DNA from 3 places in the Bacillus sp. URHA0034 genome. Region 2 is predicted to be linked to each of the others. Evidence: riboswitches for the same ligand, from Rfam matches in the RefSeq annotation. Region 2 holds a riboswitch; each other region holds the start of a gene.
What was found. A riboswitch is a leader RNA that binds a small molecule or an ion and turns the genes downstream of it on or off. The one in region 2 is predicted to bind S-adenosylmethionine.
Positions count from the first base shown of each region.

Region 1: it holds a riboswitch for S-adenosylmethionine, as region 2 does, so the genes downstream of both, metK (methionine adenosyltransferase) here and ACZ9EE_RS20650 (O-acetylhomoserine aminocarboxypropyltransferase/cysteine synthase family protein) in region 2, are expected to answer to the same signal.
Region 3: it holds a riboswitch for S-adenosylmethionine, as region 2 does, so the genes downstream of both, ACZ9EE_RS03820 (YezD family protein) here and ACZ9EE_RS20650 (O-acetylhomoserine aminocarboxypropyltransferase/cysteine synthase family protein) in region 2, are expected to answer to the same signal.

Region 1 is NZ_JBWCDK010000002.1:4,290,283-4,298,034, reverse strand. Features, by position in the region: gene ACZ9EE_RS22605 (tetraprenyl-beta-curcumene synthase family protein) at 1-722, opposite strand, end outside; gene ACZ9EE_RS22600 (lysophospholipase) at 741-1,544, opposite strand; gene ACZ9EE_RS22595 (gamma carbonic anhydrase) at 1,688-2,200, shown strand; gene asnB (asparagine synthase (glutamine-hydrolyzing)) at 2,319-4,223, opposite strand; gene metK (methionine adenosyltransferase) at 4,539-5,738, opposite strand; SAM riboswitch class I at 6,049-6,186, opposite strand; gene pckA (phosphoenolpyruvate carboxykinase (ATP)) at 6,441-7,752, shown strand, end outside.
Region 2 is NZ_JBWCDK010000002.1:3,875,508-3,883,259, reverse strand. Features, by position in the region: gene ACZ9EE_RS20650 (O-acetylhomoserine aminocarboxypropyltransferase/cysteine synthase family protein) at 31-1,347, opposite strand; SAM riboswitch class I at 1,418-1,519, opposite strand; gene ACZ9EE_RS20645 (hypothetical protein) at 1,585-1,932, opposite strand; gene ACZ9EE_RS20640 (nuclease-related domain-containing protein) at 2,119-3,057, shown strand; gene ACZ9EE_RS20635 (hypothetical protein) at 2,990-3,460, opposite strand; gene ACZ9EE_RS20630 (hypothetical protein) at 3,448-3,663, opposite strand; gene ACZ9EE_RS20625 (thioredoxin family protein) at 3,792-4,100, opposite strand; gene ACZ9EE_RS20620 (toprim domain-containing protein) at 4,107-4,463, opposite strand; gene ACZ9EE_RS20615 (YusG family protein) at 4,595-4,834, opposite strand; gene gcvH (glycine cleavage system protein GcvH) at 4,946-5,329, opposite strand; gene ACZ9EE_RS20605 (arsenate reductase family protein) at 5,364-5,720, opposite strand; gene ACZ9EE_RS20600 (acyl-CoA dehydrogenase family protein) at 5,889-7,670, opposite strand; gene ACZ9EE_RS20595 (acetyl-CoA C-acetyltransferase) at 7,692-7,752, opposite strand, start outside.
Region 3 is NZ_JBWCDK010000002.1:311,934-319,685, forward strand. Features, by position in the region: gene sat (sulfate adenylyltransferase) at 1-573, opposite strand, end outside; gene ACZ9EE_RS03810 (inorganic phosphate transporter) at 638-1,705, opposite strand; gene ACZ9EE_RS03815 (phosphoadenylyl-sulfate reductase) at 1,861-2,577, opposite strand; gene ACZ9EE_RS03820 (YezD family protein) at 2,653-2,781, opposite strand; SAM riboswitch class I at 2,881-2,982, opposite strand; gene ACZ9EE_RS03825 (hypothetical protein) at 3,166-3,450, shown strand; gene ACZ9EE_RS03830 (AbrB family transcriptional regulator) at 3,713-4,819, shown strand; gene ACZ9EE_RS03835 (helix-turn-helix domain-containing protein) at 5,007-5,225, opposite strand; gene ACZ9EE_RS03840 (DUF2975 domain-containing protein) at 5,236-5,721, opposite strand; gene clpP (ATP-dependent Clp endopeptidase proteolytic subunit ClpP) at 6,020-6,601, opposite strand; gene ACZ9EE_RS03850 (sigma factor-like helix-turn-helix DNA-binding protein) at 6,631-7,329, opposite strand; gene ACZ9EE_RS03855 (YrzI family small protein) at 7,436-7,576, opposite strand.

The DNA of each region.
Region 1 (7,752 bases), 410 kb from region 2:
TGTAAGCCCTGAATATAAGGAAAGTAACCCTTGCGAATATTGATGGCATCTTCTAATTTAAAATCCTCACGCAGCGCATAGGATACTAAACAAAAAATTCCTAATGTGGAACCAGAACAGGCCGAGAATTCGTACCATTCCATATCGGGCAGATTGTCTTGGTAACGATTAAACCATTTTTTCAAGCGAGGTACGCGCTCATCCTTGACTACATGTTTGTGGATTTGCAAATCACAATAATATTGGCAAAGTTCTAGAAGATAATCTTTGATTAAAGCATAGTTGTCTAACTCCCTTAAAACAGTACGGCATGTCTCAGATAAATCATGTAAATATCCAGCGTCATCCTGGTCATCTCGGAGCCGATAATAATTTTTCTCTTCTGCCTGCAATACAAGGGCATCTGACATAGACTCATGGAGGGCTGCAAAATCGGCAGGATCGAGTGAGGTACTCCGATCACAAAGATTATCCAAGTAATCACTGATAGTTTGATAAGCGACAATAAATTTTACCGCTTTTTGATAATCTTCATTGGCTGTAAGAGCAAGTATGCCCCCGCCTTCACAATGGAAGGTTTTATGTTCGATACTCGCGAGAGCCTGATTTCTTAATTCTTGGTTAGGAATATTTTCAGCCCGGCTTTTCCAATAAGCCAATTCCTGATGGACAGCAGGAATGATTTTGCGATAGACCCTAGACATAAGGGTGATTGGCATCATGGAAAACATCTACCTTTCTTATACAATATAACCAATTGCTTTTAATTGGCTAAAAACAAAATCTTTAGCGTATTCAAATACCTCTTCCCGCTCCGGTTCATTAAAAATTTCATGGTAGCACTTCTGCCACTCCTTAAACCTTTTCTCCGATAATGGAACATGGTTAAACCACTCCTTCACGGTAGCTTTATTAACAATTTTATCGTCCCCGGCCTGCATGACGAGCATGGGGAGATCCTGTGTATCTTCCAAATTCACGAATGCTTCTTTTATCGCTCCAACAAGTTCACGATACCAGCGAATCGAAACTTTTGTCACGTAAAGTGTATCATTTGAATCCGCTTCTCGCACATCTTCGTTTCTTGTAGCCATCTCCACCGACAAACCTGAATTCATTCTAAGAGATGGATAAACCACGTTAATCACATGCGAGAGGGCATTTAAAAATTTGGATGGCGCTTGAACCAGTCCCAGACATGGAGAAGAAAGAATCACGCCGGCGACATTCAGTTGTTCTTCCTGTAATAAACGAATAGAAATCAATCCACCCATACTGTGGCCTAATAGAAACACGGGGAGGTTATATCGATAGGCGGCTTGCACCCAGTCCTTTACCTCCACAATATATTCATCAAAGGAATCGATATGGCCGCGGCCGGACCTTGTTGTCATCCCTTGCCCCGGAAGGTCGCCCATGATGACATGAAAACCAGCTAAACGCCACATTTCAATCAGCCATCCGTATCTGCCATGGTGTTCCATTGCACCATGGACGATTACAATTACCGCTTTTGCCTCCCCTTCAGCTTCCCATTTCCACATTTTTCGTCCCCCTAGAAAAAGATATGCTTGTTTGTTCAAAACTTTGTGAGTTTAGACTTATTTGTTATACCAGATTTATTTTTTGAAAACCACTTATTATTTTCGCTAAAATATACTTATCAATTACAAAGGAGCGAACCCATTTGATATACCCCTTTAAAGATAAATACCCGTTAATTGCTAAAACTGCCTTTATTGCCGATTATGTCACGATCACAGGTGATGTAGAAATTGGCGAACAGTCCAGTGTCTGGTTTAATTCTGTGATCCGAGGCGATGTTGCCCCAACGAGAATTGGGAATAAAGTTAATATTCAGGATAACTCTATCTTACACCAAAGCCCTAATAACCCGCTAATTTTAGAAGATGAAGTAACAATCGGTCATCAAGTCATTCTTCATAGCTGCATCGTAAGAAAAAGAGCATTAGTTGGCATGGGATCAATTATTCTCGATCAAGCAGAGATAGGGGAAGGTGCCTTTATTGGTGCTGGAAGTCTTGTACCGCAAGGAAAAAAAATCCCCCCTAATACCTTAGCATTTGGCAGACCAGCAAAAGTTATTAGAGAATTAACACCCGAAGACAAAAAAGATATGGAACGGATTTATACAGAATATGCTGAGAAAGGGCAATATTATAAGTCACTTCAGTCATAAAAACAAAAGTGGGTGTCCCAAAAGTATAACTTTTGGGGGCACCCACTTTTTTATACATTAAACTAGTCTGTTGATTTCCGCTTCAGGCGCGAGCGGTTCGCGGGCGCCTCATTTGCTCTTAGTGCTTCAATGTTTGCAATTCTTTTTGTAAAGCATAATCGCGTTGGAAAGAATAAACATTCTCTACATAAACTTGATGCCAAACCATGAACATCAGAACGGTCCAGATTTTACGGCTGTTATCCGCTTTGCCTTGGCAATGGTCTTCCAATAAGCCCAAAACATATGATTTATTGATTAGATGATCCGTGTTGCTTTGACGGATGATATTTTTGGCCCATTCATTCATTTCGTTTTTCAACCAATGACGAATCGGAACTGGGAATCCTAACTTTTTACGACTTAGAACATGTTCAGGCACTACACCTTCAGCTGCTTTACGTAAAATATATTTGGTTGTACCATTGGCTGTTTTTAAGCTGGTTGGAATTTTCGAAGCCACCTCAAACACTTCTTTATCTAAAAATGGTACCCGAAGCTCAAGTGAGTGAGCCATTGTCACCCGATCCGCTTTCAGCAAAATATCTCCGCGCATCCAGGTATGGATATCAATATACTGCATCCGGTCAACTGGGTCATAACCTCTTGATTCTTGGTAAAGCGGCTTGGTTACATCCATATAGTTTAAACCTTCACGGTAAACATTTAATACATCACGTTTTTCAGCTTCAGTGAACATCTTGGCATTGCCGATGTAACGCTCTTCCATTGGCGTAACGCCGCGCTCAATAAAGCTTTTACCTCTCATTCCTTCAGGCATCATCCCGGCAATACCTTTTAATAAAACTTTCCCGGCTCTTGGGATTTTATTAAATACCTCTAATGACTGTGGCTCACGATAGATATTGTAACCGCCAAATAATTCATCGGCACCTTCTCCCGATAGAACAACCGTTACATGTTTACGAGCTTCCCTTGCGACAAAATAAAGAGGAACACAGGCAGGGTCGGCAAGAGGATCATCCATATGCCACATGATTTTAGGAATTTCATTCATATACTCTTCAGGTGTAATAATGTAACTGATATTTTCAACCTCAAGCTTCTCAGCTGTTTCTTTAGCCACATCAATTTCACTGAAACCATTATGTTCAAAGCCAACTGAGAAAGTCTTAATAGCGGGATGAAATTCTTTTGCAATCGAAGCAATAATAGATGAATCGATTCCGCCTGAAAGGAACGAGCCTACCGGAACGTCACTGCGCATATGCTTCTCTACCGAATCAAATAATACATTGCGAATTTCCTTAATAAAATCAGCTTCTGATTTCTGAACAGGCTGAAAATGAGCCTTCCAATACTTTTTCATTTCCATTGGAGAGCCGATTTTTTTTGTAAAATAATGGCCTGGCTCTAACTTTTTAATTCCCTCTGAAAGCGTATCAGGTTCAGGAACGAATTGATAAGTTAGGTAATGCTGTAAGGCATCATAGTTGAGGACATCATTCTCTAAAGCCAGCAAAATGCTCTTTTTCTCAGATGCAAAAAAGGTTCTTTCACCATCCTCCATATAAAAGAAAGGTTTAATTCCGAACGGGTCACGTGCACCATAAAGGGTTTGTTCCTGCTTATCCCAGATGACGAACGCGAACATTCCGCGCAGTTTTTCAACCGCTTTTTCTTTTAAATGGCTATACAGAGCAATGATTACTTCTGTATCGGAACTTGTGGCAAATGATAGTCCTTCTTTCAATAACTCTTCACGAAGTTCAACATAGTTATAAATTTCACCATTAAAAATAATCCAATAACGCTCGTTTTCATACGTTAGCGGCTGATGCCCGCTTTCGATATCAATAATGCTCAAACGTCGGAAGCCAAATTGAATATGGTCATCGTAATAAAAACCATCATCATCCGGCCCGCGATGGGTTATTAAATCATTCATATTTTTAAATAGTTGTTTTTGTTCATCACTAAAGTTTTGTGTTTTGTCGTGTACACAACCGATAAAACCACACATTATGTACCTCACCTACTCCAATTCATATTAAACGTCTTCTAAAAAACATCTCTCTTATACTACCACTATTATAAAAAAAATGGCACTGTGAACATCAGGAAAATTTAAAACACCCGTGGGAATCTCTCTTTCTCGGTATAGTGTCCATTGACTGCGGACAAATCCGCAATCACCAAAGTTTATCATGTTTCATCTTTATCGCCAAGATATCCTTCATTTTTCACTTCTTTGTACCTACCTAAACATAAGTACAAAATCATTTTTATGACGAGAATAAAAAAAGGAGTTACATATTTAGATGCAACTCCTTCTGAATTATAGATTCGCCTGCTGGCGTAACGCTTCTGCTTTGTCAGTTCGCTCCCACGGAAGATCAACATCTGTACGTCCAAAGTGGCCGTAAGCAGCTGTTTTCTTGTAGATTGGGCGGCGAAGGTCGAGCATTTTAATGATACCTGCTGGACGAAGGTCAAAGTTTTCTTCTACTAAATCAACTAATTGCTCTTCATTTATTTGGCCGGTTCCAAACGTATCAATTGAGATGGAAACCGGTCTTGCTACACCAATTGCATAGGCAAGCTGAACCTCAACCTTATCTGCCAGTCCTGCCGCCACGATATTTTTAGCCACATAGCGCGCAGCATAGGCAGCTGAACGGTCTACCTTTGTAGGATCCTTGCCGGAGAATGCCCCACCGCCATGACGAGCATATCCGCCGTAGGTATCAACGATGATTTTACGGCCTGTTAAACCTGCATCACCCTGCGGTCCGCCGATAACGAAACGGCCAGTTGGGTTAATAAAATATTTTGTGTTTTCATCAATGAGTTCCTTTGGAACAACAGGATTGATGACATATTCTTTCACGTTTCGCTGAATTTGCTCTAATGCAATTTCTGGGTGGTGCTGTGTAGAAATGACAATCGTATCAATTCGGACTGGTTTATCATTCTCATCATATTCCACCGTGACTTGTGTTTTTCCATCAGGACGCAGATAAGGAAGGATATCCTCTTTCCGTACCTCCGTTAAACGGCGTGCAAGTTTATGCGCCAGTGAAATCGGAAGAGGCATTAGCTCTTTTGTTTCATTACAAGCAAAACCAAACATTAAACCTTGGTCTCCTGCACCAATCGCTTCAATTTGCTCCTCTGACATTTGACCTTCACGAGCTTCAAGGGCTTGGTCAACACCCATCGCAATATCAGGAGATTGTTCATCAATCGAAGTTAAGACCGCACAAGTCTCCGAGTCAAAACCATATTTTGCACGATTATAACCGATACCTTTAATCGTTTCACGGACGATCTTTGGAATATCTACATATGTTGATGTGGTGATTTCTCCTGCTACTAAAACTAGTCCTGTTGTTACTGAAGTTTCAGCGGCAACACGAGCATTAGCATCCTTAGCTAGTATTGCATCTAAAATGGAATCAGAAATTTGGTCACAAATCTTGTCAGGATGACCTTCAGTTACTGATTCAGAAGTAAACAAACGACGTTTTGTTGACATCTGAATTCCTCCTTATTATGGAATTAAGTGAGGTTAGCTGTTTGGGTTTTATGTATACCTGCCGTTTAACCTCGAGTTGATACGGAACTCATTCCCTTAGTAGTATGAAATAAACATGGGATTATTATTATAGAAATGAAAAAGTGCCTTGGTGCTTGGCCCCAGACAAAATTCTATTTTAGTATACTCCCCTTAAAGTTTATACGATGGAATAAAAAGTACAATTATGTAACATAGCACGTAAATACAACAAAAAACCTTTCCATCATAATGAGGAAAGGTTAATAGCAAAAGTTTTGCGTGCCTTTCACTCTTATCGTCCAAGGTCAAGCCTTGCTTCAGGTTTAGCACCTTTGCCCGAAATAACGGATTCAATTGGAGTCCGATTATTCGTTTGCAGGTTGCTGGGTTTCATAGGGCCTGTCCCTCCACCAGCTCGGGATAAGAGAGTATCCGTTCAAGGCTAAATCATAACCTACTCCTTCAAACAATGTCAATGAATTTGTATCAAGTTTTTTCAAAAAGAGAAAATTGTAACTTTAAAAATGAATATTTTCTTTATTGGAGACTAATCCAAGCTTTTGTCCCTCCGCACGAATAAATTCTTAAATATTCACATAATTTCTTTCATTAGTATAGACTATTAAAATAAATGTGTTATACTATTTAACAAATAATCCTAGTAAAGGAAGGTTTCAGTAAATGAATTCTGTTCATATTCCAACTGAATTAAAACAATTGTTACAACAAAGTCATGTCCAGGTACAGCTATCCGTCCCGCAATTAGTTGAAAAGGTTTTAAGAAGAAATGAAGGAACACTGACCTCTACCGGCGCTGTCAGTGTTTCCACCGGCAAATATACAGGACGTTCACCACAGGATAAATTCATTGTGATGGAAGAGTCTACCAAGAATAAAATTGCGTGGGGCTCAACCAATCAGCCTATATCTGAGGAAGCTTTTACGAATCTGTATCAAAAAGTACTTGATTACTTAAGACTACAAAGTGAGATCTTTGTATTCAAAGGGTTTGCAGGAGCGGACAAAAAGTCCCGGCTGCCTATTCAAGTCATTAATGAATACGCCTGGCATAATCTATTTGTACAACAGTTATTTATTCGTCCAACAGAAGAAGAATTGTTAACACATGATCCAGGGTTCACAGTCATTTCTGCTCCAAATTTTAAAGCGGACCCAGTGATCGATGGAACAAATTCTGAAACCTTTATTATCATCTCTCTTGAACGAAGAATTGTACTGATCGGCGGTACGGAATATGCTGGGGAAATGAAAAAGTCGATTTTTTCTGTTATGAATTACTTACTGCCTGAAAATAATATTTTCTCGATGCATTGTTCAGCTAATGTTGGCATTGAAGGTGATGTGGCTCTATTCTTTGGATTATCAGGAACAGGCAAGACCACTCTTTCAGCGGATCCAAATCGCCGGCTAATAGGGGATGATGAACATGGCTGGTCATCAAATGGGGTCTTTAATATTGAGGGCGGCTGTTATGCAAAGTGTATTAATCTTTCTCGTGAAAAAGAGCCGCAAATTTTTGATGCGATTCGATTTGGGACGGTTCTGGAAAACGTGATCCTGAATTTGGAGTCAAGGATTCCTGATTACGATGATGGTACCTTGACGGAAAATACAAGGGCTGCCTATCCGATGGAGGCAATTGACAATATCATCCAGCCAAGTGTTGCTGGTCATCCTAATACAATTGTCTTTTTAACGGCAGATGCGTTTGGAGTATTGCCGCCAATCGCAAAATTAACAAAGGAACAAGCCATGTACCACTTTTTAAGTGGTTATACGTCTAAGCTTGCCGGAACGGAACGCGGAGTTACATCTCCGGAAGCGACTTTCTCCACATGCTTTGGTGCACCCTTCCTTCCTCTTCCAGCGACACGTTATGCAGAAATGCTTGGCGAAAAAATTCTAGAGCATAACGTGAATGTCTTTTTAGTGAATACCGGCTGGACGGGCGGAGAATATGGAACTGGGAATA
Region 2 (7,752 bases):
ATTTTTTCGGAATATCTTTAATAGGTAAATTTAGGCTTTAGCCTTTAATGAAGATAAACCTGTCGCTGATTCAATCGCAGCCTCCAGGTCATCGATTAGATCCTCGACATTTTCAATACCGATGGAAAGCCGGATTAAATCCTCTGATACACCGGCAGCCTTAAGTCCTTCAGCGTCCAGCTGCTGATGGGTTGTGCTTGCTGGGTGAATGATTAAACTCTTAGCATCGCCAACATTGGCGACATGGGCCCAGAGTGTTAATGAATTGATTAATTTCGCCCCTGCTTCTTTTCCGCCTTTAATGCCAAAGACGACCATTGAGCCCGCACCCTTTGGCATATATTTTTTTGCTAATTCATTATCAGGATGTGAGCTATGACCAGGATAAGATACCCAATCTACTGCCGGATGAGCTAGTAAATAATCAACAATTTGCTTGGTATTGGCAACATGCTCCTTCATCCGCACATGGAGGGTTTCAAGTCCTAATGTAAACTGAAACGCATTTTGCGGGCTTAGCGCAGGTCCAAGATCGCGTAATAATTGAACACGGGCTTTGATGATGTATGCGACCGCCCCTAAAGCTTCTGCATAGATAAGGCCATGATAGCTGTCATCAGGAGTGGTGAAGCCAGGGAATCTTGGTGAATTCCAATCAAACTTGCCGCCATCGACAATGATTCCTCCCGTTGTGGTTCCGTTCCCTAACAACCACTTGGTTGCTGAATGAACAACAATATCGGCTCCATGCTCGATTGGCCGGCAAAGATATGGTGTGGCAAAAGTATTATCAATAATTAATGGAACCCCTGCTGCATGGGCAATGTCTGCTACTTTTTCAATATCGAGGACACGTAAACTTGGATTACCAATGGTTTCTGCAAAGACTGCTTTTGTTTTTCCCGTGATCGCTTGGCGGAAGTTTTCTGGATTTTCGGCATCAACAAATTTGACATTAATACCGTATTTAGGCAGGGTAACTGCTAATAAATTATAGGTTCCGCCGTAAAGATTGGAAGCAGCCACGATTTCATCGCCAGCTTCGGCGATATTTAAAATCGCGAGTGTAATAGCTGCCATTCCGCTGGCAACGGCGAGTGCACCTACTCCGCCTTCCAGCAGGGCAACGCGGTCTTCGAAAACGGTGGTCGTCGGATTGTGAATTCTTGTGTATATGTAACCTGGTTCTGCGAGGCTAAATAGGTTGGCAGCATGTTCTGTATTTTTAAATTGATAAGCATTGTTTTGATAGATTGGAACAGCACGTGCTCCTGTTACAGGATCGGGTGACAAGCCTCCATGAACACTAAGTGTTTCAAAACGGTACTTCTTTTGATTTTCTGTCATATTTCCTGTTCCTCCTTTTTTGATAATAGAACGGCAAAACCCCCGCTTCCGCAGAAGAGGGGGTTATCTCTTCTCATCTTTCGAGCTGGTTGCTCTGCTGGAATTAGCACCGTGTTTTATAACCGGTTGCTGGGCTTCGCAGGGCCAGTCCCTCCGCCACTCTAGATAAGATTCTGAAAATTCAATTGTTGTTAAATACAGATTACTAGAAATTTAATTCCGAGTCAACATATAGGATTATATGACTTTAGCAAAATTTTCATGTGCTTTTGTTAAAAAGAAGATGGATTCTAAGAGCAGCGTGGTTCTTAGCGGGGCGGATACGGTTAGCCGTCCTTTCTTTTCAAGTGTTCGCAGTGTTTCGGTTCCTTCGAAAAGCTGTTGGATGGCGTTCGACTCCCCTTTTACTTCGTAACAAATGGATTGTTGGTCATTGAGTAACGACATTTTGCCATTTTTTATTTCGAAGATAATGGTTTCCTCTTCACAAATGAATTTTACTTTTATTTCAGCATGCTTGATTAAGCCTACGATATGTCCCTGTAAGGTGAATTTTTCTAAAAATTTTTCTGCCAGTTCGTTCATTTCAACCACTCCGCTCTATGCGCACGTATTAGTTTACTTATTCAGCACTAGTGTGGGGATTCCTTTGTTAATCGCTCGACAATTCTCTGGTGAATTAGGGTATTTAAGACGATTTCCCGAGAAATATGTCGAGTCTTCGAAAGTGTTAGAAAATAGTCAAATCTTTGAACCGGGATTCTAGTTAAAATGAAGAAGACACTAGAAAGGATGTGGAGTATGATTTTAAAGGATCGCCCTGAACCACTTGATTTAAGAATATTAAAGTTGTTGGATGCTAGAACAGAGTTAGAAGAAAAGGAAAAAAAATATCTTCATAATAAAACTAAAGGTTATGAGGGTGAAAAAATGTTTGATTTGTTAACAGAGAAGCTCGAACCTCCAAGTTACCTTTTATATGACTTGCTGTTGGAGTCAAACAATAACAAGTTTCAAATTGATACGTTGATGATTAGACAAGATCAATTTTATTTATTCGAGGTTAAAAATTATGAAGGTGATTTTTATTATGAAAATGGCAGGTTTTATTCTCTCGCTGCCAAAAAGGAAATTACCAATCCTCTTTTGCAATTAGAACGGTGTGAATCTCTGCTCAGGCAGCTGCTTCAAAGTCTCGGTTACCGCATGGCTATTGAGAGCTATGTTATTTTTATTAACCCTAAATTCCACTTATATCAATCCCCTATGAATAAACCCATTATCTATCCAAATCAGCTGCCCGATTTTATGTGTAAATTAAATAGGGAATCGTCGACTTTGAATGGACGTCATAAAAGTATTGCTGAACGGTTAGTTTCTATGCATAAAACGGCATCCCCCTATGAAAAGTACTCAAAGTATTCAATTAATATGTTGAACAAAGGAATTATTTGTGCGGTTTGTCATTCTTTTCATGTTTCTTGTTTTGATAGACATGTGCAGTGTCAGGTATGTGGGCATTGTGAGGGGCTTGACTCTGCGGTCTTAAGGACTGTTGGAGAAATAAAATTGCTTTATCCTAACGAGAAAATTACAACTAACTTAGTTTTTGAATGGTGTGAGAATATTGATTCAAAAAAAACTATTCGGAGGGTTCTAAAACAAAACTTGATCTGTAATGGAAAGACAAAGGGGCTCTTTTACGAATAGCCTGGGGTATGTATGTTTCCTGGTGAGTTTTTGGTACCAAAAAAGCTCTTTTAATGGGACAAGTTATTTTGTATTTGGACGATTGTCTTTTTCTATTTACCTGTGACGGGAACAATTCCTTTTTATTTTCGTCCGTTACCGCTTCCGGTTTACCTTGACGGGCACAATTCCTTTTTATTTTGACCGTTTCCGCTTCCACTTCACCTCGACGGGCACAATTCCTTTTTATTTTGACCGTTACCGCTTCCACTTTACCTTGACGGGCACAATTCCTTTTTATTTTGACCGTTTCCGCTTCCACTTTACCTGGACGGGCACAATTCCTTTTTATTTTGACCGTTTCCGCTTCCACTTCACCTGGATGGGCACAATTCTTTTTTATTTTGACCGTTACCGCTTCCACTTCATCTGGACGGGCGCAATTCCTTTTTTTTTGACCGTTTCCGCTTCCACTTTACCTTGACGGGCACAATTCCTTTTTATTTTGACCGTTACCGCTTCCACTTCACCTGGATGGGCACAATTCTTTTTTATTTTGACCGTTACCGCTTCCGCTTCATCTGGACGGGCACAATTCCTTTTTATTTTGACCGTTACCGCTTCCACTTTACCTTGACGGGCACAATTCCTTTTTACTTGATCGTGGCCAACACTATGTTACCAATTGGGGAAAATCACGTTCCTTCTTCTCCCACAACCTAATAGAAAAAGCAGATGCGTACCCTCGCATCTGCTCATCCAAGATAAAATTTAATTTTTTCAAGCAAAAATGGAACTGAATGAAACGCATAGATTGATTCCTGCACCTCACCATTACGAATAATCAACAGGCTTGGTACACTCTCAATTGCAAAATTCTTAGCCAAATCCGGATAAAAATTTAGATTCATTTTTCCCATCGTAACCTCTACAAGCTCCCCGACAATTTGAAGCATCCGAGACGCAACCTGACAGGTGCCGCAGAGAGGGGTATAGAAGTATAACAGACCGATTTCCTCACGGTCGAGGAAATCAGCCAGATCAGTTCGATTCCATTCATTCATAGCACATTAACTCATTTCTAAAAACTCAGCATGTACATCAATATTAGCCCCTAATAGGACCATTGCCAAGTGATGTTCAGGTGCTGTTGCTACCTCCCGATACATCCGGTCAATATACAAATGCTCCGCATGGGGAAATTCTCGCTTAAATCGTTTGCGAAGCTTCTCACCCGAATCATCTGCATCGACGAGGATATAGACATCCTTATCCTCGAGAAACTCAATCAATTCCTCTAATTTAGAATGACTGATTGTTCCATTCGTACAGATAATTTCCACAGGTTCCTTCACAATATTCTTAACCTTATTTTTATCGGATTTTCCTTCGACAATAAGAACTTTGTCAACATACGAATCATTCATATCCCATCACCTGTAATATAAAGTTGTTTATGTTAACATATTCTAAAATACTGATTTCGTGTACCATCTTCTTAGTAAGTTAACTATAACATGATTGTCCACGAAGAAATAGGTATTTGCTTGAAGTTATGTTAACACCATCCACCATCATCACAGTCGGTATACTTGGCATTCGGCTGTTCCGTTACGGTTACATGCTGATAAATTTTTTGCTGCTCTGCCTCAAAGTGATGATCCAATTCCACTTGCATCTGATCTGAAAGCTTTATTTTTCCTATTGCTGTATTTTCAAGAAACAGTTCAAGTTCGCCATTTTTTAATTTACCAACGACTCGGTCTGTTACATCAATTTTTTGTTGTTTTAATGTCATTTCTTCCACCCTCTTCGATATGGTTTACGTTTAGTCTGTCCCGGCCGGACAAGAAAAAGAGTGGAAATTTAAGAGAAAAAGCACCCAACAATAGGTGCTTTTCAAAACAAATTAGTCTTCTTTGATCATTTCTGCATATTGCTCTGCAGACATTAAGTTGTCTACTTCACTTACATCAGAAGGCTCGATCACAATCATCCATGCCTTTTCATATGGTGATTCATTGACAAACTCAGGGCTGTCACTCAAATCTTCGTTAACTTCTACCACTTTACCACTAACAGGTGCATACAGTTCAGAAACCGTTTTTACAGATTCTACACTGCCGAATGGTTCGTCAGCGGATACTTCTGCACCAACCTCTGGAAGTTCAACGAAAACGATATCGCCTAGTTCATGCTGGGCAAAGTCAGTAATCCCCACGCGGACTTTTTCTCCTTCAACCTTTACCCACTCATGCTCTTCAGAATAACGCAATTCTTTTGGTAAACTCATTTGAAAAATCCCTCCAGTTTTTAGTAAACATCCATTAAAGCCACGTTTTTTCAAACTCTTCTTCCTTAAAGCCAACAGTAACACGCTCACCATCCGTGAGTATTGGCCTTTTGATTAGCATCCCATCCGATGCCAGCAGATCGAGCAGTTCATCCTCTGTTGCCGTCTTCATTTTATCTTTAATCCCTAATTCTCGATACTTTAAACCACTTGTATTAAAAAATCTCTTTAATTCCAAGCCGCTTTTTTGATAAAATTCCTGCAGTTGCTCGCGTGAGGGGGGCTGCTCGACAATATGTACTTCATCATAGGAAAGATGATGGGTATCCAGCCATTTCTTCGCGTTTCGACATGTGCCGCATTTTGGATACCAGTAAAAAGTTAAAGCCAATGGTTTCACACCCTATCCTTATTCATTCATGAAAATTTTATCATATGGCCCTTTAAAATCCTAATCGACCGCTCTCATAATAGGAAAAATTCGACACCTTTTGTATATTTTCCTTCCAGCATTAAAAATATAAGAAAGCCCCATCAAAATGAAGGGGCTCCTGAATTGTTAAACTGTATAACGTTCTGCTTCAATCAATACGTCAGCAGCTTCACGTTTTTTGGCAATTACGTTGATTGGCTGGTGTCGTGTGAACTTGCGAAGAGAGGTTAACATCATTCGAAGCGTATCGCCTTCTTCAATTGCTACAAGCGATTCTTTAGCAGTTGCTTCAATTTCATTAAAGGCTTCTTGACAGAAAATTTGTGTATAAAGAAGTTTTTGCTGGTTCTTTTCTAAGCCATCTTTCGCAATCGCCTTTTCTGTACGCAGTACAACGGATTCCATAGCGTAGACGTTCGAAACGATATCCGCAATATTGGCTAAGATCTCTTGCTCACTTTCTAAGGCCTTACCAAATTTTTGGGCTGCTAAACCGGAAGCCAATAAGGCAATCTTTTTAGCATTTCTTACAAGGTATTTTTCTTGTGCCAGCGGCTCATCACCCGGCTCTTCCGGCATTAACATCATTAATTCCTCTTGTAGTGCAAGAGCTTTTTGGAATAGCGGAAGCTCACCTTTTAATGCTTTTTTCACAAGTGTTCCAGGAACGAGAAGCCGGTTAATTTCATTGGTTCCTTCAAAAATTCGGTTAATTCGCGCATCGCGATAAGCTCTTTCAATAGGATATTCCTGCATGAAGCCGTAGCCGCCATGGATTTGGACCCCCTCATCCACTACATATGATAAAACTTCACTCGCAAAGAATTTGTTTACCGAGCATTCAATCGCATATTCGGCGATCGCATTAGCCACCTTTTTAAGATCCTTTGCTTCTTCCGTAGTCAGTTTACCTTGGTTTTCTTCATATAAACCAATCGTGCGGTAGACTGAACTTTCAGCCGCATAAATTTTCGAGGCCATCGTACCAAACTTTTCTTTTGTTAAATTGAATTGAGAAATCGCTGTTTTAAACTGTTTGCGTCCATTCGCATATTTGACCGTCATATCAAAGGCTTTCTTTGAACCGCCGACACCGCCGACTGCTAATTTGTAACGGCCAATGTTTAAGATGTTAAAGGCTATGACATGCCCCTTCCCAAACTCACCTAATAAGTTTTCAACAGGAACCGCTACATCCTCTAAAATCAAGGTACGAGTCGATGAGCTCTTGATGCCCATTTTCTTTTCTTCAGCACCAGTCGATACCCCCGGGAAGTCCCTTTCTACAATGAATGCGGTGAAGTGTTCGCCATCGATCTTTGCATAAACGATAAATACATCGGCAAAACCGGCATTCGTGATCCACTGCTTTTCACCGTTCAGGATATAATGAGTTCCGGCTGCATTTAGTTTTGCAGTGGTTCTAGCTCCTAAGGCATCAGATCCTGAACCAGGCTCTGTTAGGGCATATGCCGCAATTTTTTCGCCTGATGCAAGGGCAGGTAGATATTTTGTCTTTTGCTCATCATTTCCAAATAACACAATTGGCAGAGAACCGATGCCGACATGTGCTCCATAAGAGAGGGAGAAACCGCCAGCCCCCGCCATTTTTTCAGTAATTAATGACGAAGTCACCTTATCTAAGCCTAAACCTTCAAACTCTTCGGGAACGTCAACAGCTAATAGGCCAAGCTCCCCCATTTTCTTTAACAGCTTTACAGTGCGGTCGAATTCATGGTTTTCTAAATGCTCAATCTGCGGGACCACTTCTTTTTCTATAAAGTCCGCAGCTGTCTGTGCAATCATTAAATGCTCTTCATTAAAGTCTTCTGGTGTAAATATATTTTGATAGGCAAGATCCTCAATTAAAAAGCTTCCGCCTTTGACAACCTTTTTTGTTTCAGTCATTAATATTCCTCCTTTTTCTAATTACAATAATTCAAACACTCCGGCTGCACCCATTCCGCCGCCAATACACATCGTCACGACA
Region 3 (7,752 bases), 3.6 Mb from region 2:
GTTTCTAGTTTGGAAACCAACGATTGTTTTCCAGCCTTTTTCTTCAAACATTGCACGAGTTTCTTTTGGCTCATGCCATACATCAGCAAATACGCCTTTATCTGACTTTTTAACCAGAACAATATCACCTGCTACATAAACAGGTCCTCTTTCATAAAGACGTTTCACGCCTGGGTGAGCGACTTCGTCTGTTTTGTAAACTTCGATGGCTTCTTTATCTAAATCTGGCTCATACCATTCAGATACTGTGATAACCCCATAAACCTCGCCTTGGTGTACTAACTTGATTTCTTCTCCTACTTTAAGTGTTGCAGCAGTTTCATAGGATACAGGCAAAGTTACTGGAATGGACCAAATTGTATTGTCAGCTAAACGCATGTTAGAAACAACATTTTCATAGTCTGCTTTTCCAAGGAACCCTGTAAGCGGGCTAAATAGGCCAACACCAATCAACTCAAGATCACTCAATGCAATCGCATCAATTTCAATCTCTTTTTCGATGTTTGTTAAATCATAAGTTGGGTCAAATGCTTGAATTAGTTTTCCTCCATGAGGTGCTGGTAAAAATGACACTTTTAATCAAGTCCTTTCTTTTTTAGAAAAATAATTTATCAATTAAAATATGAAACTAGCAAATTTAATCTTTCACAATCTCCTGGTGGACCGCCATACTTGGTTTCTGTCTTTTCATTAATGACATGACACCAAAGACGGAAATTAACACACCAGCCATTGCGATGATGGGATAAAAATTATGTTCAATCATCATTTGAATCATTGTATATGATAATACCATGGATAAAACAGGTGAGACAATCCAAACTGTAAGAAGTTGTACAACAATATCTTTCTTCAAAACAGATTTGCCGTTTTTCGCAAAACCAATCCCAATAATCGAGGATGTCGTAATTTGTGTCAGCGGAACGGGAATTCCAAAAACAGATGCGATCGTCACAATCGTTGCGCCTGTTCCAGAGATGACGCAGCCTTCTTCTAAGCGCAGTTTCGTAATTTTCTTCCCGTTGGTTTCAAGGACACGATGACCGAGGAGCAATGCCCCGCCGGCTACAAATAACCCGCCCCAGAAAATCCCGTTATCAGTCGAAATGATTTTCGCTCCGACTAACGGACCAACCGCATTGGCCACATTATTCATTCCCGCCGAGAAGGCTTCAAACAAGCCCATGAAAACGACTAACACGGACAGATAAGGTACTGTCTTCGGTGCTTCCATCCATTTTTTCAGATGTTTATTTTTTAATAGAAACGTAACACTAATCGCAATAATAAAAGCAACAAATGGGGTGAGCAGCCAGAATAACAAAATCCACACTAGTTTACTGACTAACACAGATTGGTAAACAATCCCGGCGCCAATGACGGCTCCTACCGCCACTTCACTAGTCGAAAGCGGAATTCCAAATATGTTAGCTAAAAACAGTGACAATGCTGCTGAAGTTAACACAACTAAGGCGATGGGGATTGTAAACGTACTGCTGGGTACAATCCCGCTGCCTAACGTTTTAACCACTTCTCCGCCGCCAAGCCATGCTCCAAAAAATACGGTGATACTGCAGAGCAGCAAAGCCAGCGGTTTTTTTATTACGCCTGCCCCGTAGGCAATCCCCATGGAAGCGGCTGCCCCGCTTGCGCCTATATTAATAGCAAAAAATAAACCAATCGTCACTGCTATAATTGTGAGCAAATAAATGACCCTCCTTTAATCCCGCATTACGGACGATCCACCCCCACCATACTATTTATGATAGATTTAGAGTCCGAAGCGGTGGGCACTGCCCGTCAATGCCGGATTGGTTCAACATTCACTGTGGTGATCACCACAGTGTTGGAGGCTTTAGCTTAACGGGTATGTAAGCCGCATTCTGTCTTACCGCTGCCCGACCAGCGTCCTGCACGTGAATCGGCGCCATCACCAACCGGCTTTGTACAAGGGAAACAACCGATGCTTGGATAGTTCTGGTCATGCAAGGTGTTGTATGGAAGATCCTTACTTCTGATGTACTCCCAAACCTCATCCCAAGTCCAATGAATTAATGGGCAAATTTTGATATTCTCGAATTTATCATCCTTATTAAGGAACTCTGTGTTGGCTCTTGTTGGTGACTGTTCACGGCGAAGTCCTGAGATCCACGCTTGTTTAGCAGTCAAAGTCTCCCTTAATGGGATTACTTTACGAATGTTACAGCACTGGTTGGCATCTCTTAGCCATAGCGCCGAGCCATATTCTGCAGCTTGTTCATCAAGAGTTACTTTTGGTTGTTTCCGCTCAATTCTTAATGTTGGGAAACGGGCTTCGATTTTGTCGATGACTTCGTAAGTTTCAGGAAAATGCAGCCCGGTGTCTAAGAACACGATATGGGCATCTGGTTTTACCTGATGAATCAGGTCAATCAATACAATCGCTTCGGCTCCGAAGCTGGATGCATAGACAATGTCTTGATCAGCATAAGTGTTGTATGCCCACTTTAAAACGGAAAGTGCCCCTTTCGTTTTATCTTCGAAAGGAAATGTGTCGGAAATTTGTTGCCAATTTTGATAGGTAATTGCAGCGGTCATGCTACATGCCTCCTTTTTTTCATAAAAAAACGTCTTCCAGGGCGGCTGACGTTGAGACAGCCTCCAGCTTACTGGTCAGCAGTTTTTATTTTGTTTAAGACGAACCTTTTCATTTTTTTCTATTTGTACAATCTTACCATCCTGAACTACTAGTGTAATCGAGCCAAATTGTAAAGAAACCAGCATGTTCTCTAAATGCGTGATAAGTTCTTGCCTTTCATTAGCGTTCAGACTTATTCGCCTCCTTTTTACAAAAAGCGCCTTTCCCACTTTAGGAAAGGCGCTCACAAAAGTCCAGTAAACACCTTATCTACCAAAATGAAAACCATTTTGCTGGAATTGGCACCTTGCTTGGCAGGTTGCCGGGCTTCATCGGGCCAGTCCCTAAGCCTCTCTAGATAAGAATAATTGATTGATGTGATTAATCCTACCATACCAATAGGATTTATGTAAATAAAAAAATATAAAATTTAAAAAATTCTTCACTGCTCTCTTTTTTGTGATGAATTTTTGGCAAAAAAATTTCTTTAAACCAATGCCCTTTTCTGATTGTTTGCATTTACTGTAATGTGAAGGAGGAGGATGAATGTGACGGAATTGAGTTTTCATCAAATTGCCCATGAATTGTTAAAAAAGGAAGTCGAAGTAGTTACTCTGCAAGGGAATTTTACCGGCAGGCTTTTAGAGGTAGGCAGAGATGTTATTGTATTGGAATCGAGAGGCAGAGGCCGCGAACGAATTTTGGGTATTAGAATTGAAACGATCGTAGCGATTTTCCGAGTGGAAAATTTTATACCTAGAGGACCATTTGGGTTTGGGCCAGGGGAAGTCGAGGAATCACCAGAACATCATGAAAGCAGCAGCAGTCATTAAGACGAATCAACAAGAGAAAGCAGCCGTATGCTTTCTCTTTTTTTTGCAAAAATCTCCCTATTACCGAAATATTAAACGAAATTTATTTAACTTCAAATACATACGGAAATGCTCTTACCTTGATAATGTCTCTTAGTACCCTTTTACACGTCATCGTGCTAAAATAATGAAATGACAGGAACATCATGATTCCAAATGATGGGGATCTGTTTTCCTCACAGTAAGGACGCGGTTAAATAATAAAAGACAAGAAGGGTTTTTTTTGAATAATACATCAAAGAATTTAGACAATAAAATACTTCGTTTTACAGTTACGCTGGTAACGGCTTTTATTGGGGGGTTAGTATTTTCTTTTCTTCATACTCCGATCCCTTGGCTGCTTGGGCCAATGGCAGCTGTCTTAATCGGCGCAAGATTTGGAAAAATTGCATTTTACTGGCCGGTTGCGATTCGTGATACAGGCTTAATTGTCGTCGGGTATTCGATTGGACTATCATTTACAAAAGACGCACTCTTACAAATTATCGCCAAACTTCCTTCGATGCTGCTGATGACGACTTTGCTTGTCCTCTTTTGTGCTGGGATTGCTTGGATTGTTTCAAAATTAACCGGGGTTGATTATCCAACGGTCTTAACCGGGAGTATACCAGGCGGACTTTCGCAAATGATTATTTTTGCTGAAGAAATGAAAGGAATTGATATTACGACGGTTACTTTCCTGCAAGTAGCTCGTTTGATGATGATTATCTTCGTTGTTCCGTTTCTGATCTTGGGTCCGTTGTTTCATCATACAGGCGGCGGTGCTGGAGCAGATGTTGTGAATCATGCCGTGCACGGATCAGGACCGGTATTTCCTAATTTTATTTTGTTAGCGATTATTTGTGTATTGTGTGCTTTCCTGGCGCGGAAACTTAAATTTCCTACTCCTTATTTATTGGGACCTATCCTTGGCACTGCGATTGCCGGTATTTCCGGGCTGCATGGCCCTGTTTTGCCGCCATCTGTATTGGATATTTCACAATTTATGATTGGCTCTTATATTGGTTTATTGTTGAAACCTGAAAAACTAGAGCATAAAGCGAAGGTCATTAGCCTGGCGTTTTTGAGTGGTCTGTTGATGATTATTGGGTCTGTCGGCTTAGGGCTCTTGCTCATTTATTTTTACCATATCACGCCTTCAACTAGTTTACTAAGCTTGGCACCGGGAGGTATGGATCAAATGGCCATCCTCGCTCATGAAGTCAATGCTGATTTATCGATGGTTACAGGTTATCAATTATTTCGTCTCTTTTTCATTTATTTTGTTGTCCCGCCGATGCTGCGGCTGTTTTTTAAAGTTGGGTCTGGAAAAATAAAGAAACCTGCTTAAGTACCTCAATAAACAATCAATGCGTTCTTTTCAGTAAGTAGTTCGGTTTTAGAGTACAACATGTAAAATAACACTCCAAAACGAACTTCTTTGAGTAAATAACATCATTAAACGCAAAGAAGGGATAGCCTAATGACTATTCCTTCTTTTCTCTATCGACTCCCGTTAAATAAATTTGTTGTCTGTTTTATAGAGTGTCTTCGTCGCTTTTGTACTCCAAAATATCACCTGGCTGACAATCCAAAGTCTTACATATCGCTTCTAATGTAGAAAAACGAACCGCTTTTGCTTTACCATTCTTCAGAATAGAAAGATTCGCCATAGTAATTCCAACTCGCTCCGAAAGCTCTGTTACGCTCATTTTTCGTTTTGCTAACATCACATCAATATTAATAATAATTGCCATATCCTTCACCTCAGACAGTCAAATCATTTTCTGATTTTATGATAATCGCTTCTTGTAGAAGCCGTTGGAGGATAGCAGCAAAAACGGCGATAACCAACGAAGTAAAAATGATGATGAGTGCTATTAATCCAATGGGAGGGTCAACTTTCTTCGCAATAAAACGAAAGAGTGGCAAACCTAGTACATACAAACCACTGATTGTAATCGCACAGCACTTTATGTTCTTTAACGCCTTTACAGATAATTCCGAGAACGCTGTGTTCTCGTCAATATACTGTAAAAGATTGAAAGCCTGAAAGAGAGCAAAGTAAAAAGGCACAGCCGCTCCATACATTACGATGAAAACGAGATATTTCATTGGGACAATATTTGGATATATTTTTGCTGCGAAATTTGCCATATGGGGCACTAAAAATATACATAAAGCAAGCACTGCAATTCCAGCCAGAAAAATAATTCCCTTTAAGAAAGTGGTTGAACCTCGTTTACTATTCATTTCATACACCTCACTTAATTAATGACAACATGATTTTAGCACACTGTTTATCGTTTTTCAATAAATTAATATTGTTTTCTATTATATCATTGTTGTTATTTAATATCCTTTTTATTTAAATTAATTAATATCGTTTGAAAAATTTCAGATTACGAATGACAGAGGTGAAAGTATTGATATATCAACAAAAAAGACATATGAAATCATTTACGATTTCATATGTCTTTTCAAGTGTTTTTTTTATTGTTTGTACTCCAAAAGCGAACCTTTATTTTTTTCAGCGCTTGCTTTTTAGCTTTTATTTTGGTGAAAGGATTTCATCGATAATCCCGTACGCTTTTGCTTCGTCTGCGCTCATAAAATAATCCCGATCTGTATCTTTAGCAACTTTTTCAACCGGCTGACCCGTTCGGTCAGCAATGATTTGATTAATATGTTCTCTTAGCTTTAAGATGCGCCGGGCCGAGATTTCGATTTCGGTTGCCTGCCCTCTCGCGCCGCCTAATGGCTGATGAATCATGATTTCACTGTTCGGGAGTGCGCACCGCTTCCCTTTTGTTCCAGCTAATAGTAACATCGCCCCAAACGAGGCGGCCATACCGGTGCATATTGTGCGAACATCAGGCTTAATGATTTGCATGGTATCATAGATGGCAAATCCTGCAGTGGTCGAGCCGCCTGGGCTGTTAATATAGAGCGAAATCTCTTTTTCCGGATCGTCTGCTGCTAAAAATAACAATTGTGCCACAACGCTGTTGGCGGTATGATCCGTGATTTCCTCCCCTATGATGATGATTCTGTCCTTTAACAGACGTGAATAAATATCGTAAGAACGCTCACCGCGATTGGATTGTTCAATTACATATGGAATCGTAGTCATTTTTTATCCTCCTTGAAGCGATTATTAGGCTATGCAGCCATACAGAGAGTGCTTGAAGAAGTTTGATTTTTATAAGGTGATTTTGAATAGAAACTTGAGACGTTACTGATGGCCGTGATTGAAGGAATGGCCTCTATTAGTACAGCTGGATCCTGATCTTTCAAGGCCTCATAAAAAATTTCAGTGAGTTCCTCTTTTTCCTTTTCATCCCAATAGGAGTCAACTGAAGAAGGTTCCTCTTCCTCGGTTGTTTTTTCCAGACGTTTTTTCCCGCGATGAAGACTGGCCTTAACTGCCGTCTCGCTTGCGCCTACTATCTCAGCAATTTCCTTTAGCTGATATTGAAAGGCCTCTTTTAGTAAAAAGATAACGGCCTGCTTGGGTGTAAAATTATGAATTAGCATTTCAACTGCATTCGTGACTTCATCGAGTTGTTTTGTTAATTCATGGCAGGAGAAGTCTAGTTCAGTCTCAAGCCTTTCATGTTTTCGTTTTCGTAGCTGATCGATCCAATGATGATAGGCAATTTTGTTTAACAAAGCCGTACTCATTTGGTGCTGATGATATTTTAGCGCCTTCAGATAGGTCTCCTGCGCGATGTCATCTCCATCCCATTTGTTCTGGGCTAAAAATCGGCAATACCGCTGTAGCTTAGGATAAACTTCAGCCCAGTGGTTCTCTTCCTCCTCTGAACCCATGGTCTTGAATGAGTTAAGCTTTACTGACATGTTTTTCACTCCTTTTGCACTCTCTGCTTTATTAACGTTTAAAGAAGGATCAAAAGATACGGGTCAGATTAATTTTTTATTTTATTATATGTTAGTTTACGATGAATCACATAAACCGATGGATGTTGATCTGCTTTTCTTTATTTTGCTGATACATTTTTTCCACATATTCCTCTCTTGCTGCTTCCTCTAATGTGATTAGACGTTTATGGATGGTTATTGTAAAGAACAAGAGATTAATGGTCATTATATTCCCCTCTTTCTCTATTAGCTCTTTTTACTTCATAACGTTTGAGGAGCTTTTAAAGATACGGGGCAATGACCTAAATTTTCTAGGTGGCATATCTTCAGTTTACATAATATAATTATCTGTTATGTAAAAAATATGTAAATTCAAAACTATTAAGTTAATAAGGCTTGAAT